4 regions of the Streptomyces melanosporofaciens genome follow, and region 4 is predicted to be linked to each of the others. Evidence: riboswitches for the same ligand, from Rfam matches in the RefSeq annotation. Region 4 holds a riboswitch; each other region holds the start of a gene.
What was found. Region 4 has a riboswitch for cyclic di-AMP ahead of BLV72_RS13980 (C40 family peptidase). Riboswitches for the same ligand answer to the same signal wherever they lie in the genome.
Positions count from the first base shown of each region.

Region 1: it holds a riboswitch for cyclic di-AMP, as region 4 does, so the genes downstream of both, BLV72_RS13190 (transglycosylase family protein) here and BLV72_RS13980 (C40 family peptidase) in region 4, are expected to answer to the same signal.
Region 2: it holds a riboswitch for cyclic di-AMP, as region 4 does, so the genes downstream of both, BLV72_RS18415 (M23 family metallopeptidase) here and BLV72_RS13980 (C40 family peptidase) in region 4, are expected to answer to the same signal.
Region 3: it holds a riboswitch for cyclic di-AMP, as region 4 does, so the genes downstream of both, BLV72_RS25955 (M23 family metallopeptidase) here and BLV72_RS13980 (C40 family peptidase) in region 4, are expected to answer to the same signal.

Region 1 covers NZ_FNST01000002.1:2,495,768-2,500,185, forward strand. The annotation lists gene BLV72_RS13180 (FtsB family cell division protein) at 1-73, opposite strand, end outside; gene eno (phosphopyruvate hydratase) at 192-1,472, opposite strand; gene BLV72_RS13190 (transglycosylase family protein) at 1,700-2,386, opposite strand; cyclic di-AMP (ydaO/yuaA leader) riboswitch at 2,394-2,561, opposite strand; gene BLV72_RS13195 (LysM peptidoglycan-binding domain-containing protein) at 2,816-3,823, opposite strand; gene BLV72_RS13200 (cytochrome P450 family protein) at 3,970-4,418, opposite strand, start outside.
Region 2 covers NZ_FNST01000002.1:3,673,798-3,678,215, reverse strand. The annotation lists partial or broken gene BLV72_RS18425 (hypothetical protein) at 1-115, shown strand, start outside; gene BLV72_RS18420 (aldo/keto reductase) at 239-1,183, opposite strand; gene BLV72_RS18415 (M23 family metallopeptidase) at 1,434-2,624, opposite strand; cyclic di-AMP (ydaO/yuaA leader) riboswitch at 2,636-2,770, opposite strand; gene BLV72_RS18410 (PP2C family protein-serine/threonine phosphatase) at 3,078-4,418, opposite strand, start outside.
Region 3 covers NZ_FNST01000002.1:5,344,500-5,348,917, forward strand. The annotation lists gene BLV72_RS25945 (M16 family metallopeptidase) at 1-461, shown strand, start outside; gene BLV72_RS25950 (M16 family metallopeptidase) at 458-1,864, shown strand; cyclic di-AMP (ydaO/yuaA leader) riboswitch at 2,163-2,326, shown strand; gene BLV72_RS25955 (M23 family metallopeptidase) at 2,341-3,135, shown strand; gene BLV72_RS25960 (GntR family transcriptional regulator) at 3,358-4,113, shown strand; gene BLV72_RS25965 (HPr family phosphocarrier protein) at 4,307-4,418, opposite strand, start outside.
Region 4 covers NZ_FNST01000002.1:2,674,218-2,678,635, reverse strand. The annotation lists gene BLV72_RS13985 (L,D-transpeptidase) at 1-276, shown strand, start outside; gene BLV72_RS13980 (C40 family peptidase) at 360-1,514, opposite strand; cyclic di-AMP (ydaO/yuaA leader) riboswitch at 1,523-1,692, opposite strand; gene pcrA (DNA helicase PcrA) at 1,866-4,340, shown strand.

The DNA.
Region 1 (4,418 bases), 180 kb from region 4:
CCCGGGCGGCGGCATGCTCGCCGAGCGCCTTGAGCCTGGTCGCGGTGGAGAACCGCTCGCGATCCGCCGGCACGTCGCCTCCCCGGAGATGAGTTCGCTTGAGTGACGCGTAACGCCGTCCCCGGTCACGGTACGGGACCGCGGCCGGGGACGGGTGTCAGACGTGTCTGCTACGTGAGGACGTACGCAGGTCAGCCCTTGAAGCGCGGGAAGGCCGAGCGACCCGCGTACACCGCGGCGTCGTCGAGGATCTCCTCGATGCGCAGCAGCTGGTTGTACTTGGCCACCCGCTCGGAGCGGGCCGGGGCGCCGGTCTTGATCTGGCCGCAGTTGGTGGCGACGGCCAGGTCGGCGATGGTGACGTCCTCGGTCTCACCGGAGCGGTGCGACATCATGCACTTGTAGCCGCTGCGCTGGGCCAGCTCGACGGCGTCCAGGGTCTCGGTCAGCGAGCCGATCTGGTTGACCTTGACCAGCAGGGCGTTCGCGGTGTCGCTGTCGATACCGCGGGAGAGCCGCTCGGGGTTGGTGACGAAGAGGTCGTCGCCGACCAGCTGGACCTTGTCGCCGAGCTGCTCGGTGATGGTCTTCCAGCCGTCCCAGTCCTCCTCGTTCAGCGGGTCCTCGATGGAGACCAGCGGGTACGCGGCGACCAGCTCGGCGTAGTACGAGGTCATCTCGGCGGCGGTGCGGGACTTGCCCTCGAACTCGTACGACCCGTCCTTGTAGAACTCGGAGGCGGCGACGTCCAGCGCGAGCGCGATGTCCTGGCCCGGCTGGTAGCCGGCCTTCTTGATCGCCTCGAGGATCAGGTCGAGGGCCTCACGGTTGGAGCCGAGGTTCGGCGCGAAGCCGCCCTCGTCGCCGAGGCCGGTGGACAGGCCGCGCTCCTTCAGCACGGACTTCAGGGTGTGATAGACCTCGGCGCCCCAGCGCACGGCCTCGGAGAAGGACTCCGCGCCGATCGGCGCGATCATGAACTCCTGGATGTCCACATTGGAGTCGGCGTGCGATCCGCCGTTGAGGATGTTCATCATCGGCACCGGCAGCAGATGGGCGTTCGGCCCGCCGAGGTAACGGAAGAGCGGGAGGTCGGACGCCTCGGAGGCGGCGTGCGCGACCGCGAGGGAGACGCCGAGGATGGCGTTGGCACCGAGCGAGGACTTGTCCGGGGTGGCGTCCAGGTCGAACATCGCCTGGTCGATCAGGCGCTGCTCGGTGGCGTCGTAGCCGACCAGCTCGGGGCCGATCTGCTCGATGACGGCGAGGACGGCCTTCTCCACGCCCTTGCCGTTGTAGCGGTTCTTGTCGCCGTCACGGAGCTCGAGGGCCTCGAAGGCGCCGGTGGAGGCGCCGGACGGAACGGCGGCACGGCCGGTGCTGCCGTCGTCGAGGCCAACCTCGACCTCGACCGTGGGGTTGCCTCGCGAGTCGAGGATCTCGCGAGCTACGACGACGTCGATGGACGGCACGAGGTTCTCCTTCGTATGGGTCTGCGGTAGCAGCACGAGCCTAACGGGCCGGGAGGGCTGCACCCCGCGTTCGCCCGCCCCACGAGACGGGGGCGTGACACAAAAAGCCAGATTCCGAATCACATATCCAGACTTCTGGTGAATCGGGAAATGGGGGAGCCCCGGTGGGGCGCGCCATGGGGGCGGCACGCCCGACCGGGGCTCGACTCTCAGGTGCTCACCGCGGCTCAGCCGAGGTGGAGCTTCTGGCCGGGGTAGATCAGGTCGGCCTTCTCCACGATGTCGTCGTTCAGCTTGAAGAGCTTCTTCCAGCCGCCCTTGACGTGGTGCTCCTTGGCGATCGTGCCGAGGGTGTCGCCGGCCTTGACCTTGTACTCGCCGTCACCCTTCTTGATCGGGCCACGGGGCTGCTCACGCGTGGCGCGCTCGGGCTCGGAGTGCGGCTGCGCCTTCGGCTGGGCAGGCTGGGCGGCCGGGGCCGACTTGGTGGAGGCCGACGGCTGGTCCTGCGAACCGGAGGGCGCGGAGGGCGCGGACGGGCTGCCGCCGGAGGTCAGACCCTTGCCGCAGACCGGCCAGGCGCCCTTGCCCTGGCTGCCGAGGACCTTCTCGGCTATCTGGATCTGCTGGCTCTTGCTGGCCTTGTCCGCGGTGGGCGCGTAGGCGGTGCCGCCGTACGCGGCCCAGGTGGAGCTCGAGAACTGCAGGCCGCCGTAGTAGCCGTTGCCGGTGTTGATCGACCAGTTGCCACCGGCCTCGCACTGCGCGACCTGGTCCCACTGGGAGCTGGTGGCCGCGGAGGCGGAGGTCGCCCCGATGAGGGGCGCCGCCACGGCGGCACCGGCGAGACCGGTGAGCGCGGCGATACGGGTGGCCTTGGAGGGACGGCGGTGCTTCCCGTTGGACTTCAGCATCGTTGGTTCGTTTCCTCACCGACGCCTACGAGGTGAGCTGTCGGGTTCGGACGTGAGTTGCCCGGCCGGTCGCGATGATCGCTCCCGGCTTCACCCCTAGCCGACGAGCCCGTGTCCACAGGCCACTCGGCACCTACCTTGGGTCCCCCGCTCCTGCCTTCGGCGCTGACGCGTCGGATTCCCCCGACCGCCGGCAGGATTCGGCGTGACGATCGACGGTGCTCGCGGTGGCGAGCGGAAAGACGTTAAACACACCTCCCGAGAACGTTCAAACACCCCAATGGCAGCGAATGGGGCTGTAATTGATCTCACCCGGCCCACATCGGCGCAGGTAGGGCCGGGTGAGGAGAGATCGGACAGGAGGTGCGGCCCGGAAATTGTGACGAGATGTATGTCTCACCGGAACCAGATCGGGCAATTCCCCCCGAATCACTGCTCCCTGATGGAGAGGTCAAGTCGCTGACCAGGGATGATCAGGTCGGGGTCGATTCCGATGAGCTCCTCGTTGCTCTCGTAGAGCCCTTCCCAACCTCGGGACACATTTCGGTCCTCGGCGATCCCTGACAGATTGTCACCGGGGCGAACAGTGTAATCGTCGCCCGTGGGGCCCTGGTCGCGGTCCGCGGCGTCGCGCGAAGCGTGGCGCCCGGAGGGCTGCCCGCCCACCGCATCGCCGCCCTCGGCCCGCTCCCCGGCGTCCGGGGAGCCGCGGTGACGGCCGGAGGGCGAGGGGTCGGCGGAGGGATCCGCCGAGGACCCCTTCGAGCCGTCCGACGCCGAGTCGTCCGAGTCGCCCGATGCCGGGTCATCCGAGGCCGAGCCGTCCGGCGTCGGGGTGTCCGATGCCGAGCCGTCCAGCCCATCGGGGGACTTGGAGGTGTGGGGGGCCTCCGGCTCCTCGGTCGATCCGGACGAATCCGGCTTACCGGCGCTGTCGGACGTCCCCGAACGGTCCGACTCCGGCGAGGAGGAGCCGTCCCGCCCCCGGTCCCCCGCCTCGCCCCGGCCGGTCCCCGCATCCGGGGTGGCCGTGCCACCGGGGTTCACATCGGGGGCGCCGCCGCCGTCGGTGAGCCCGGCGCCCAGCGCACAGCTCGGCCAGGCGTCGGGGCCGCGGTCGCCGAGGATCGACTGGGCGACGGATATCTGCTGGGAGCGGCTGGCCAGGTCGGGACGCGGGGCGTACTCCGTGCCGCCGTAGTCCTTCCACATGTCGAGGGTCAGCTGCAATCCGCCGTAGAAGCCGTTGCCCTCGTTGGCGCTCCACATGCCGCCGCTCTCGCACTCGGCGACCTGATCCCAGGTGGCGGTGTCGGCGGCCTGGGCGCCCGACGCCCCGAAGAGGGGCAGGGCGATGCTCGCTCCCGTGACCCCCGCCGCGACGATGATGGCCGGAGCCTGACGGGGGCGACGGTGTCGACCATTACCGGAACGCATGCGATTGCCCTCTCTATGGCGAACTCGGTTGCCGGTGAACATAGCGAGGGCACTCGATCATCACAAGCCGATGTATCCCAGGTCACGCCGAGGTCACACAGCTGATCATTCGTCACCAATGTCCGTACGCACGGGCCTTGGACGCCTCAGCGGTCCGCGGAATTCCAGGTCACCGGGAGCGTGCGCAGCCCGCGCATGATGAGCCCGCCGCGCCACCGCAGATCCTCCGGATCCGCCGCGAGCCGCAGTCCGGGCAGGCGCCGCAGCAGGGTGGCGATCGCGGTCTGCGCCTCCAGCCGGGCGAGCGGGGCGCCGAGGCAGTAGTGGATGCCGTGGCCGTAGCCGAGGTGCTGGTTGTCGCGGCGGGTGAGGTCGAGGAGATCGGGCTCCGCGAACCGCTCGGGGTCCCGGTCGGCGGCGGCGAGCACCACCAGCACCGGCTCCCCTTCGGCGATGCGCTGGCCCGCGAGGGTGAGCGGCTCGGTGGCGAACCGCCAGGTGGCGATCTCCACGGGCCCGTCGTAGCGCAGCAGCTCCTCGACCCCGGCGGCCAGCAGCCGCTCGTCCCCTTCTTCCAGGGCCCGCTGCATGACGG
Region 2 (4,418 bases), 1.0 Mb from region 4:
CGCCGCGTTCGCCGGGTCGCATCCGCTGGCGAAGAAGATCGGGGCCTGGCCGTCCGTCTTCGCCGTCGCCGGTGGCGTTGCCCTCGCGTCCTGGGCCCTCGCCGATCGGCGGTAGGGGTCCTCAGTCGTATGTAGCGGTTCGCGTACGTGCGGGGGGCTCAGGCGGGCGGGGCTTGTGGCCCGCCCGCCGTCCTACCGTCCGCCGGGCGGTTCGCCCCCGTCCCGTCCCGCCTTCCCGTCAGTCCGATGCCGACGTCAGCAGGTCCAGTTCCGGCTGGGTCAGCTTGAGGTCGATCGAGGCCAGGAGGGCGGGGAGCTGGTCGACGGAGCTGGCGCTGGCCAGGGGGGCCACGACCGTGGGCTGGGCGAGGAGCCACGCCAGGGCGACCGTGGCGGGCTCGGCGCGGTGGTTGGCGGCGACGTCGTCCAGGGCGGCGAGGACCTTCTGGCCGCGCTCGGTCTCCAGGTGCTGGGCCGCGCCCGAGGAGCGGGGGCTGTCGACCGCCGTGCCCGGGCGGTACTTGCCGGTCAGGAAGCCGGACGCCAGGGAGTAGTACGGGATGGTCGCCAGGTGGTGGCGGGCGGCGACGTCGGCCAGCTCACCCTCGAAGGTGTCGCGGGATACCAGGTTGTAGTGCGGCTGGAGGGCGACATAGCGGGCCAGGCCCTCCTGGGTGGAGAAGGTCAGCAGGGCCTCCAGGCGCTCCGCGCTGACGTTGGACGCGGCGATCTCGCGGACCTTGCCCTCCCTGACCAGCTCGTCCAGGGTGGTGATGATCTCCTCCACCGGCACCGACGGATCGTCGTAGTGGGTGTAGTAGAGGTCGATGTAGTCGGTGCGCAGCCGCTGGAGGGATTCCTCGACGCCCGATTTGATGGCGGACGAGGTCAGGCCGCGGGGCTCCGGGGAGCCGCCGCCCACCTTGGTGGCGAGGACGACGTCGGAACGGTTGCGCCGGGAGGCGAACCAGTTGCCCAGGACGGTCTCGGACTCGCCGCCCTCGTTGCCCGGCACCCACGCGGAGTAGACATCGGCGGTGTCGATGAAATTGCCGCCCGCCGCGACGAAGGCGTCGAGCACCCGGAAGGACTCGGACTCGTTGGCGGTCCAGCCGAAGACGTTCCCGCCGAGGGAGAAGGGGAAGACGGACAGGTCACCGATCTTCTGTGTGTTGTCAGCCATACGTCTTTACAACGGGTGGCCGGGCGGGGTTGTTCCTGGAGTGGTGGCTGGGCGGGGTTGTTCCTGGAGTGGTGGCTGGGCGGGGTTGGTTCTGAGGGGTTGGTCCTGAGGGGTTGTTCCTGAGGGGTTGTTCCTGGGGGGTTGTTCCTGGGGGGTTGTTCCTGGGGGCGGCCCCGTCGGGACGTAAACCGGCGGCCCTGGCGTCAAGGGGGGAGAGAGCGCCAGAGCCGCCGGAGTATCAGGGGTTGTATCAGGGGTTCATCCCGTGCTGGCGCAGCCAGGGCATCGGGTCGATCGGCGAGCCGCCGCCCGGCCGGACCTCGAGGTGGAGGTGCGGGCCGGTCACATTGCCGGTGGCGCCGACGCGGCCGATGACGTCGCCCGCCGTCACCTTGCCCGAGGTGACGACCATCGAGGACAGGTGGCAGTACCAGACCTCGGTGCCGTCGCTGAGGGTCAGCACGATGCGGTAACCGTACGAACCGGCCCAGCCCGCCTGGGTGATGGTGCCGCCGTGCACCGCCTTGGCCGGGGTGCCGGTCGGGGCGGCGAAGTCCTGGCCGGTGTGGTCGGCCGACCAGATGTCGCCCGCCTGGCCGAAGCTCGCGGTCAGGGTGTACGAGCCGACGGGGAGGGTGTACGCGGCGGCGAGCCTGGCCTGGCGCTCGGCCGCGGCCTTCTTCTCGGCCGCCTCCTTCGCCCGCTGCTCGGCGGCCTTCTTCTCCGCCTCGGCCTTGGCCTTCCGCTGCGCGGCCACCTCCGCGGCCTGGTCGGATGCCTTCTCCGCGGCGGCCTTCGCCGCGGCGGTGCGGCTGTCCTCGTCCGCCGCGTTCTGCTGGTTCTCGGCCTGCTGGAGGATGCGGGCGCGGAGCGCCTCGCCCGCGTCGGTGGTGCCGCGCTGCTCGTCCTCGCTGGTCAGCCCGGCCTGGGAGAGCGGGGCGGCGGCCGTCTGCGGGCCGCCGCTGTCGTCCGACGCCCAGGAGCCGATGCCGGGCAGGTCCTTGGCGGCGGGCAGGCTGGCCTTGACCTCATCGGCGACATGGCCGAGGTCCGGCATGGAAATGGGCGGCTTGGGACGGTCCTTGGCGCTGGCCATACCGCCCGCACCGACCGCCGCGATCACGCCGACCCCGAGGACGGCGCCGCTGCGCGCCATGGTCCCGCCGCGCTGCTTGGCCACGCGGTGCCGGCCGCGTACGGGAGCGATGGACTCCTCGGTGGGGTTCCACTCCTCCCAGGGCTCGGTCTCGAATCCGGCACCCGGGCCCTCGAACGCGTCCCCATCCGCATCCGGGTACCGATCGTCGGGGGCGAAGTGGCCGTCCCCGGAGCTCATCCCGGCGCCGGCGTCGAAGCCGGGGCCGTAGGCGGTGGCGGTCCCCAAACCGCCTCCCCGTGTGCGATACGGGGCCTCGTCCAGGGCAGACCTGTTGGACGCCACGGAGGCGCACTCCTTTCCTTCCTTCTCGCCTACCGGGTTAGCTGACGGGTTCGGAGCAGGAAGGTCTCCTACGGGTCAGGTTCGACCCGATTCACCCCAAGGTGTTGGTTCCCCGGTTCCCTTGGTGCTTCTGGTGGTGCGGTACTGCCGGTGTACGTATGGGATTCGGCGACGGCGCACGGTGCCGCCCTTGCGACGGTTGTGACGACCGCGCTGCGTTATCGAACGTTAATAGAGAGCGCGATGTGATTCCAAGCTGTTCTGAGGAATCCGCGCACCTTTGGCATGAACTTAGCGCTCAAGAGGGGACAGATCGGGGCGAGTCGGCACACTGGCCAAAGGTTCACAAAAACGCGTGCGGACCGATCGTGCAGCAATTGTTATGCGGAGGGAGCTCGGTCGACTACGCACGGTATGGACCCGGTCGGCTACGGACGGTATGGACCCGGTCGGCTACGGACGGTGGGGAGTGTCGCCGCCCCCCGTAAGGCCTGTGCGGTGCGCATCACCGCCGTCGCGCCCGTTCCCCCGTCCGTTTCCGCGGGCCGGGGTCCGGCGGACCGCCAGCAGCGCCATGTCGTCCGACGTCCCGCCGTCCGTATGGCGCTCGACATCGGCCACCAACGCGTCCAGCAGCTCCTGCGGATCGGCGAAGCGGCGGCCGCGCAGCTGCTTCGCCGGGTCGTAGAACGCGCCATTGCGGTCCCGGGCCTCCGTCACCCCATCCGTGAACAGCAGCAGCGTCTCCCCCTCCTCGAACCCCAGCTCCATCACCCGGTCCGGCCACCCGGCCAACTCCCCCATCCCCACCGGCAGCGCCGCCGCCTCCGGCTCCAGGGCGCGCACCGCGCCGTCCTCCGCCATGAGCAGCGGTGCCGGATGGCCGCGGTTGAGCAGCCGCAGAGTGGAGCCGCCACGCGGAATCTCGGCCACCACCGCCGTCGTGAACCCCTCGAACACCTCCAGGTCGGCCCGCCGGGCGCCCTCACGCTGCAGCGCCCGTTCCAGCCGGCCCACGAGCGCCTCCAGAGTCGTCTCCTGCTCCGCCGCCTCCCGAAAGCAGCCCAGCAGGATGGCCACGACCTCCACGGCCCCCAGCCCCTTGCCGCGTACGTCTCCGACGGTCAGCCGTACGCCGTGCGGGGTGTCCTGGACCGCGTACAGGTCACCGCCGATCGCCGCGTACTTCTCCGCCGGGACGTAGCGCGCGGCGATCTCCAGCCCGGCGAGACGGGCGGGCGGCGCGGGCAGGACGGCGCGCTGGGCCGCCTCCGCGACACCGCGCGCCGAGGCGAGCCGGTGGTAGCTGCGGCGTACGACACGGTTGATCGCCACCGCCAGCACGGTCACGGTGGCGACCGTGACGATCTCGGTGGCCGCCTGGGTCGGGTCCGTCACACCGTGCAACTCCGCCAGCAGGCAGGTCGTGAGGACGGCGATGACGGCCATGATGACGGTCTGGCGCAGCGGTAAGAGCGCCGCGGCGACCAGAGGGGCGGCGGCGAAGAAGGGCGAGGCGGTGTAGCCGGACGGGGTGGCCAGGTCGAAGCTGACGCCGCCGAGGATGAGGAGGGCGGGAACCCAGCGGGCCACCCGGCGGCCCGGCAGCCCCTGGTGAGCGTCCTCGGCCGGGCCGGGCCCCGCGGTGGGGCCGGTGAATGCGTCGGCGGAGACACCACCGGCCGCGGCGCCGGTGTCGATGAGCGTGCGCAGGCGGGTGCGGCGGCGGTGGGTGTGCGGGCGGCTCAGCCGGGGCCAGGCCGTACGCCACTCCGTACGGGCGCCCGTACGAGC
Region 3 (4,418 bases), 2.7 Mb from region 4:
GCCGCGACCGCACCGCCGTGGCCGCCGGATTCGGCCTGCTGCGGCTGTCCGGCGCCCCCTCGCTGGGCTGGCTGGACGTGAAGACCTCCGGCGGTGTCGAGGTGCCGGCCATCGAGACCGCCGTCGACGAGGAGCTGGCCCGCTTCGCCGAGGAGGGGCCGACCCCGCAGGAGATGGAGCGGGCGCAGGCGCAGATCGAGCGCGAGTGGCTGGACCGGCTGGCCACGGTCGGCGGCCGGGCCGACGAGCTCTGCCGGTACGCCGTGCTCTTCGGCGACCCGCAGCTGGCGCTGACCGCCGTGGAGCGGGTGCTCGACATCACCGCCGAGGAGGTGCGGGCCGTGGCCGCGGCGCGGCTGCGCCCCGACAACCGCGCCGTGCTGGTCTATGAGCCCGTCCAGGGCGCCGAGGACGCAGCCGACACCGCCGAGACCGACGCAGAAGGGGAGGCGGCCCAGTGAGCGACGCCGTCACCGCGACCATGACCTTCCACCCGCAGCCCAAGGGCGGCGCGCCCAAGCCGTGGGCGTTCCCGGCCCCCGAGCGCGGTGAGCTGTCCAACGGCCTTACCGTGCTGCGCTGCCACCGCCCCGGCCAGCAGGTCGTCGCCGTCGAGATCAATCTGGAGGCGCCGCTGGACGCCGAGCCCACCGGGCTCGAAGGCGTCGCCACGATCATGGCGCGCGCCCTGTCGGAGGGCACCGACAAGCACGACGCCGAGGAGTTCGCCGCCGAGCTCGAGCGCTGCGGCGCCACGCTGGACGCGCATGCCGACCACCCCGGCCTCCGCGTCTCCCTGGAGGTCCCGGTCTCCCGGCTGCCCAAGGCGCTCGGTCTGCTGGCCGACGCCCTGCGTGCGCCCGCCTTCCCGGACGGCGAGGTCGAGCGGCTGGTGCGCAACCGGCTGGACGAGATCCCCCATGAGCTGGCCAACCCGGCCCGCCGCGCCTCGATGGCCCTCTCCGCGGCCCTCTTCCCGGCCGAGTCGCGGATGTCCCGGCCGCGCCAGGGCACCCAGGAGACCATCGAGGGCATCGACGCCGCGGCCGTGCGGGCCTTCTACGAGGCGCATGTCCGCCCCTCCACGGCCACCGCCGTGATCGTGGGCGACCTCACCGGGGTCGACCTCGACGGGGCGCTCGCCGACACCCTGGGCGCCTGGACGGGCGGGGCGGGCGCGCCGCGCCCGGTTCCCCCGATCGTCGCGGACGACCTCGGCCGTGTGGTGATCGTCGACCGGCCGGGCGCGGTGCAGACCCAGCTGCTCATCGGGCGCGTCGGCGCCGACCGCCATGACCGGATCTGGCCCGCGCAGGTGCTCGGCACGTACTGCCTCGGTGGCACCCTCACCTCCCGCCTCGACCGTGTGCTGCGCGAGGAGAAGGGCTACACCTACGGGGTGCGCGCCTTCGGTCAGGTGCTGCGCTCGGCGCCCCCGGCGCCCTCGGGCGGCTCCGCGGGCGCCGCCATGCTGGCGATCAGCGGCTCGGTGGCCACCGAGGTCACCGGGCCCGCGCTGGAGGACCTCTGGAAGGTGCTGCGCACGCTGAAGGAGGAGGGGCTCACCGACGAGGAGCGCGATGTCGCGGTGCAGAACCTGGTGGGCGTCGCCCCGCTGAAGTACGAGACGGCGGCGTCCGTCGCGGGCACTCTCGCCGACCAGGTCGAGCAGCATCTTCCGGACGATTTCCAGGCGCAGTTGTACGCCCGCCTCGCGGAGACCGGCACGGTGGAGGCGACCGCCGCGGTGGTGAGCGCCTTCCCGGCGGACCGGCTGGTCACGGTGCTGGTCGGGGACGCCTCGGCGATCGAGGAGCCGGTCAGGGCGCTGGGCATCGGCGAGGTGCGCGTCATCTCCGGCTGAGCCGCGAGGAGTTGGCCGAGTGGCCGGATCCGGCCGAGGAGCCGACGCCCAGGCCGGCTCACTGACGATCCCGGTTCACTGACGATCCGGCAGACGGTCCGGTCAACGAGCTCACGACGGAAGGACCCCGGCCCCCGTAAGGGTGCCGGGGTCCTTCCTTCATGCCCGATTTGCGGGAGTGACAGCTTGTTTGGTTTGTGGGGAGAGCAACAAAAAACCGGAACCGTTTGGTGATCGACAGCGGGCCCGCTTAGCGTCAGTCCGGCTGTTCGCCGGCAACCCGCCGCACCCGCGGCACGGACAGTCATCGCCGAGTCCCCGTACGGCGCGAGCCAGGGGAGCCGGGGACCCACACGTCCCCAGGGGTGAATCGGGCCCCTTCCTCAGCTGGGGGAGGAGTCCGTAGGAGACCTTCCTGCTCCGAACCCGTCAGCTAACCCGGTAGGCGAGAAGGAAGGAAAGGAGTGCGCCTCAGTATGGCGTCCACCCGCACTGCCACCGGGAAACACCGCCGCACCACCAAGGTCAACGTCCGCACCGGCGCGAACGTCGTGGGCATCACCACCGTCGCCTCGGGTGTGGTCGCCGGGATCACCGGACAGGCGTTCGCGGCCGACACGGGCCCCAGTGCCCAGCAGACCGGTCTGACCCAGGCGATCGTGATCGGCGATGGGATCGCGGACCACATCGAGGACCAGGCGCAGGCCCAGGAGACCGCCGCCGAGCAGGCCGCCGCCAAGGCCAAGGCGGAGACGATCGCCCGCCAGGAGGCCGCCAGAAAGGCGGAGGCCGCGGCGAAGAAGGCCAAGGCCGAGCGCGAGGCCAAGGAGCGCGCGGCGCGCGAGGCCGAGCGCAAGCGCCTGAACACCTTCGAGTCGCCGATCAGCGGCTCCTACGTCTCCACCGGCTACGAGGCGGCCAGCGGACTGTGGTCCTCCGGCAGCCACACCGGCATCGACTTCCACGCCTCCTCCGGCACCTCGGTGCACTCCGTGGGCATGGGCGAGATCGTCGAGGCGGGCTGGGGCGGCTCCTACGGCAACAACGTCGTCATCAAGATGAACGACGGCACCTACACCCAGTACGGCCACCTGTCGTCGATCAGCGTCTCGGTCGGCCAGAAGGTCACCCCCGGCCAGCAGATCGGCCTGTCGGGCGCCACCGGCAACGTCACCGGACCGCATCTGCACTTCGAGGCCCGCACCAGTCCGGACTACGGCTCGGACATCGACCCCCTGTCGTATCTGCGCTCGCACGGCGTCAACGTCTGACCCCGCGGGACTCCGCTCACGTCCGACCCCCGCGAGTCTCCGAGAAGGCCCCGTCCACCGGACGGGGCCTTCGGCGTGCCGCCGCCCGCTGACCAAAAAATATCCATGAAATGCACTCCGCCATCGGAAATGACGTCCGATGGGAATAGAGTCGTGCAATGCGCGTTCCATGGATGCGTTTCGCGGGCATTAAGGCGGAGGTTCGACAATGTGGGACCGGAAGTGAGCGGGGATACGACCGCGGCCCAGGGCGGTCGCCGGATTTCGGCGCATGCGGTGTGCACGGCGATTCGCGACGACATCGTCTCCGGCACCCATCAGCCCGGCAGCCGGCTCACCGAGGAACTTCTCGCCCGGCGCTACGGCGTCTCGCGGGTGCCGGTCCGCGAGGCCCTGCGCACCTTGGAGTCCGAGGGCTTCGTGACGACCCGGCGGCACGCGGGGGCCTGCGTCGCCCAGCCCTCCGAGCGCGAGGCGGCCGATCTGCTGGACATCCGGGCGCTGCTGGAGCCGCTGGGCGCCGCGCGGGCCGCACAGCGCCGCACCGAGGCCCATCTGAAGGTGCTGCGCGGGCTGGTCCGGCTCGGCCGGGAGCGGGCCCAACACGGCCGGCTCGGCGAGCTGCGGCCGCTGGGCGACTGGTTCCACGAGACGCTCGCCCAGGCGTCCGGCAGCCCGAGCCTGGCCGCGATGCTCGTCCAGCTGCGCCGCAAGACCGCGTGGGTGTACGCGGCCGTGCCCGCGCCGCAGTCCGCACCGCCCGGGGGTGCCCGGCGCCCCGACCCGGCCGCGCGGGCCGTGGAGTCCTGGGCGGAGCACGGCGCGCTGGTGGACGCGGTGGCGCGCGGTGACGCCGACCGGGCGCGGGCGCTCGCCGCAGCGCACACCGAGCGCGCGCTGGCGGAATACCGGCAGCGCCGCCCCATCCCGGTGAGCGCTTCGAAACATTCCGTAAACACGGCGAGCGGCCGGAATTAACAGCGATCCCGTATACAACTCTCGGGAATTCTCCGCATGGTTTTGCGGCGCCCGGTTTTCGGTCCGCCGAGTCCGGGTGGAAACGGAAAACAGCGGGGCCGCGGGGACCGTAATGGTCGCCGCGGCCCCGCCGTGCCGAACCCTTGAATCACACGGAAATCACACAGGAATCACATGTGAATCGGGCGGTGGATCAGACGGTCTCGGGAAGCTCCTCGAGGCCCTCCGCCACCAGCTTCGCCAGCCGGTCGAGCGCGACCTCGGCATCGTCCGCGTCGGAGGCGAGGACGACCTCCTCGCCGCCC
Region 4 (4,418 bases):
GTGCGGTCCGGGCGGAACGGCTTCGAGACCCGCACCGGGCTGAAGAAGATCTACTGGCGGAACATCGACCACTGGTCGACGCTCTACAAGGTCGCCATGCCCTACAGCCAGTTCTTCGACGGCGGTCAGGCGTTCCACTCGATCGCCGGGAGCGTATGGTCCCCGCCCGGCTCCCACGGCTGCGTCAATATGCGCACGGGCGAGGCCAAGAAGTACTGGAGCCTGCTGAAGAACGGCGACGACGTGTACGTCTACGGGCGCAAGCCCGGCACGTGAGCCGATGAGGTGACGGATGCCGCTGCCCGGGGCCCCGGCCCCGGGCAGCGGCACGCCAAGGGCCGTGCGGCCCCCGTGCCGCCCTACGCGGGCCGCACGCTCCCGTAGATCGGCATCTCGGTGATCGGCGCCTTCTTCACCACATCGCCCGGCTTCGGCGCGTGGATCATCATCCCGTCGCCGATGTAGAGGCCGACATGGCTGATGTCGTCGTAGAAGAAGACCAGATCGCCCGGCTGGAGTTCGGACGTCGAGACGCGCGTACCGGCCTTCACCTGGTCCCAGGTGGTGCGCGGCAGCGAGATCCCGGCCGTCTTCCAGGCCGCCTGCGTCAGCCCTGAGCAGTCGAAGGAGCTGGGGCCGGTCGCGCCCCAGACATACGGCTTGCCGAGCTGCGACTTCGCGAAGGCGATGGCCTGGGCCGCCTTGGAGCTGTTGGCCGGCGCCGAGGGCGTCGTCGAACCGGAGCTGCTGTCTCCGTTCTGCTGCTCCTGCTTCTTGCGCGCCGCCTCCTGGCGCTGCTTCTCGGCGAGCGCGGCCGCCTTACGGCGGGCCTCTTCCGCCTTCTTCTTCTCGATCGCCGCCAGCCGCGCCTTCTCCTTGGCGGTCAGATTCGCCAGCAGCCGCCGGGCCTCGGTCAGCTTGTCCTGGACGGTCTTCTTCTGGGTCTTCAGCTGCTTCTGCGACGCGGTCAGCGAGGCGAGGCTCTCGCTGGCCTTACCGCGCTCCTTGGCGGCGCTCGCCTGCTGCTTCTGGAAGTCGTCGACGGCCTGCTTCTGCCGACCGGTCAGCCGGTCGATCAGATGCGACTGGTCGAAGACGTCCTGCGGATCGTTGGAGAACAGCAGGGTCGCGGCGGAGCGGGCCATTCCGCCGTCGCGGTACTGGGCGGCGGCGTAGGCGCCGAGCGTGCGCCGCGCCTCGTTGAGCTTCTCGGTGCGCTCGGCGACGGAGTCCAGCAGCTTGTCGACCTTGCCCCGCTGCTGATCGGCCCGCTCCTTGGCGGCGTTGTAGCGCTGGGTGGCGCTCTCCGCCTGGTGGTAGAGGGTGTCGACCTTCTCCTTGACCTTCTCGATCGACGGGGCGGCCGGCTTGGGGTCGCCCGGCGCGGCGTTGGCCGTCTGGGAGAGGAGGGTGACGGATGCGAGAGCGGCCGTGGTGAACCCGACGGCCGTACGGCGGCCGTGACCGGTGAGCGGGGCCGGTATTCGGCTCCGCGGCTTGCGGTGCGACGCCAAGGGAGGCGACTCCTTCCGTGGACCGCCTACCGGGTTAGCTGTCGGGTTCGGGCGGTACGGAAGGTTGCCCTACGGCCGTGTCCGGGCGGCACCTGCGTGCCACGCCGTTCGGGCCGATTCACCCCGGTGTTGCGTTGTCGGGTCCCCGGCTCCGGGCGCCCTACGGCGGTGCCGGACTCGGCGGAGGCCGCCCGTGCCGACGTGGTTCGCCGACGGATCTTCCGGGCCGCCTGACGCAGGACGGTAGCCAACACGTGGGGCTCCTGTGAAGACTGGTGGCCGTTTTGCCCGAAACCGTTTCGTGATGTTCGGGCATCGGCTGTCAGTGGGGCGGCCTAGACTCGGGGAGCGATGAGCAGCCTCTTTGACGACAGCTTCCTGGCGGACCTCGGGCCTCCTTCGAACGAGGAGCCACCGCCGCCGCCCGAGGATTCGGCGCACCCCGGCCCCGACGGTGCCGAGGACGTGCCGCATCACCTGTTCAGCGGCGGCTTCGACGCGCCCGTGCCCCGGGAGGCCCATTACCGGGACGGCGCGGCGCGGCCCGTCGTGGACCCGTCCGCCCTGCTCGAGGGGTTGAACGAGCAGCAGAGAGCCGCCGTGGAGCACACCGGCTCGCCGCTGCTGATCGTCGCGGGCGCCGGCTCCGGCAAGACCCGGGTGCTCACCCACCGCATCGCCTATCTGCTCGGCGCCCGCGGGACGCACCCCGGCCAGATCCTCGCCATCACCTTCACCAACAAGGCGGCGGGCGAGATGAAGGAGCGGGTGGAGGAGCTCGTCGGCCCGCGGGCGAACGCCATGTGGGTCTCCACCTTCCACAGCGCCTGCGTCCGCATCCTGCGCCGCGAGTCCAAGAAGCTCGGCTTCACCTCATCGTTCTCGATCTACGACGCCGCCGACTCCAAGCGGCTGATGTCGCTGGTCTGCCGGGATCTGGATCTCGACCCCAAGCGGTTCCCGCCGAAGTCCTTCAGCGCCAAGATCTCCAACCTGAAGAACGAGCTGATCGACGAGGAGACCTTCGCCGGACAGGCGACGGACGGTTTCGAGAAGACGCTGGCCGAGGCGTATGCGATGTACCAGGCGAGGCTGCGCGAGGCCAACGCGCTGGACTTCGACGACATCATCATGACCACGGTCAATCTGCTCCAGGCGTTCCCGGACGTGGCCGAGCACTACCGCCGCCGCTTCCGGCACGTCCTGGTGGACGAGTACCAGGACACCAACCACGCGCAGTACACCCTCGTGCGCGAGCTGGTGGGCACGGACACCGAGGAGACCACGGCCGCCGAGCTGTGCGTGGTGGGCGACGCCGACCAGTCGATCTACGCCTTCCGGGGCGCCACGATCCGCAACATCCTCCAGTTCGAGGAGGACTACCCCACCGCGCGGACGATCCTCCTCGAGCAGAACTACCGCTCCACCCAGACCATCCTGAGCGCGGCCAACGCGGTCATCGAGCGCAATGAGAACCGCCGCCCGAAGAACCTGTGGACCGAGGCCGGCGCCGGGACCGAGATCACCGGCTATGTGGCCGACACCGAGCACGACGAGGCCCAATTCGTCGCCGACGAGATCGACCGGCTGACCGACGCGGGCGACGCCAAGGCCGGTGACGTGGCGGTCTTCTACCGGACCAACGCCCAGTCCCGTGTCTTCGAAGAGATCTTCATCCGGGTCGGGCTGCCGTACAAGGTCGTCGGCGGCGTGCGCTTCTACGAGCGCAAGGAGGTCCGGGACGTCCTCGCCTATCTGCGGGTGCTGGCCAACCCCGAGGACTCCGTCCCGCTCCGCCGGATTCTGAACGTGCCCAAGCGCGGCATCGGGGAGCGCGCGGAGGCCATGATCGACGCGCTGGCGCTGCGCGAGAAGATCACCTTCCCGCAGGCGCTGCGCCGGGTCGACGACGCGTACGGCATGGCGGCCCGCTCGGCCAACGCCGTCAAGCGGTTCAACACGCTCATGGAGGAGCTGCACACCATTGTGGAGTCCGGGGCGGGCCCGGCGACCGTCCTGGAGGCGGTGCTGGAGCGCACCGGCTATCTGGCCGAGCTCCAGGCGTCCACCGACCCGCAGGACGAGACCCGGATCGAGAACCTGCAGGAGCTCGCGGCCGTGGCCCTGGAGTTCGAGCAGGACCGCGGCGAGGAGAACCCCGGCACCCTCGCGGACTTCCTGGAGCAGGTCGCGCTCGTCGCCGACTCCGACCAGATCCCCGACGAGGACACCGACGGCTCCGGCGTGATCACGCTGATGACGCTGCACACGGCGAAGGGCCTGGAGTTCCCGGTCGTCTTCCTCAGCGGCATGGAGGACGGCGTCTTCCCGCATATGCGGGCGCTCGGCCAGACCAAGGAGCTGGAGGAGGAGCGGCGGCTGGCCTATGTGGGTATCACCCGGGCCCGCGAGCGGCTCTATCTGACCCGCTCGACCATGCGCAGTGCCTGGGGCCAGCCCGCGTACAACCCGCCCTCCCGCTTCCTGGAGGAGATCCCGGACCAGTATGTCCGGTGGCGGCGCACCGGGCCCGCCACCCCGTCGGCGTCCATGGGCGGCGTCGCCTCGACCCCGCCGTCGGGGCTGTCGTCCAGTCTGTCGTCGTCGCGTTCGCGCACCGGGGGCAGCGGGTTCGCGACCCGGCGGGCCAAGGAGCGTCCGGTGGTCGCGCTGGCCATCGGCGACCGGGTCACCCATGACTCGTTCGGGCTCGGCACGGTGGTGGCGGTGAAGGGCAGCGGGGACAACGCGGAGGCGACGATCGACTTCGGCGAGGAGAAGCCGAAGCGGCTGCTGCTGCGGTACGCACCGGTGGAGAAGCTGTAGCTCTGGCGGCTGGCCGAAGCACTGAGGCTGGAGCGCGCCGGCGGCGCGCTCCAGCGGTCAGGATCCGGGTCGGGGGCG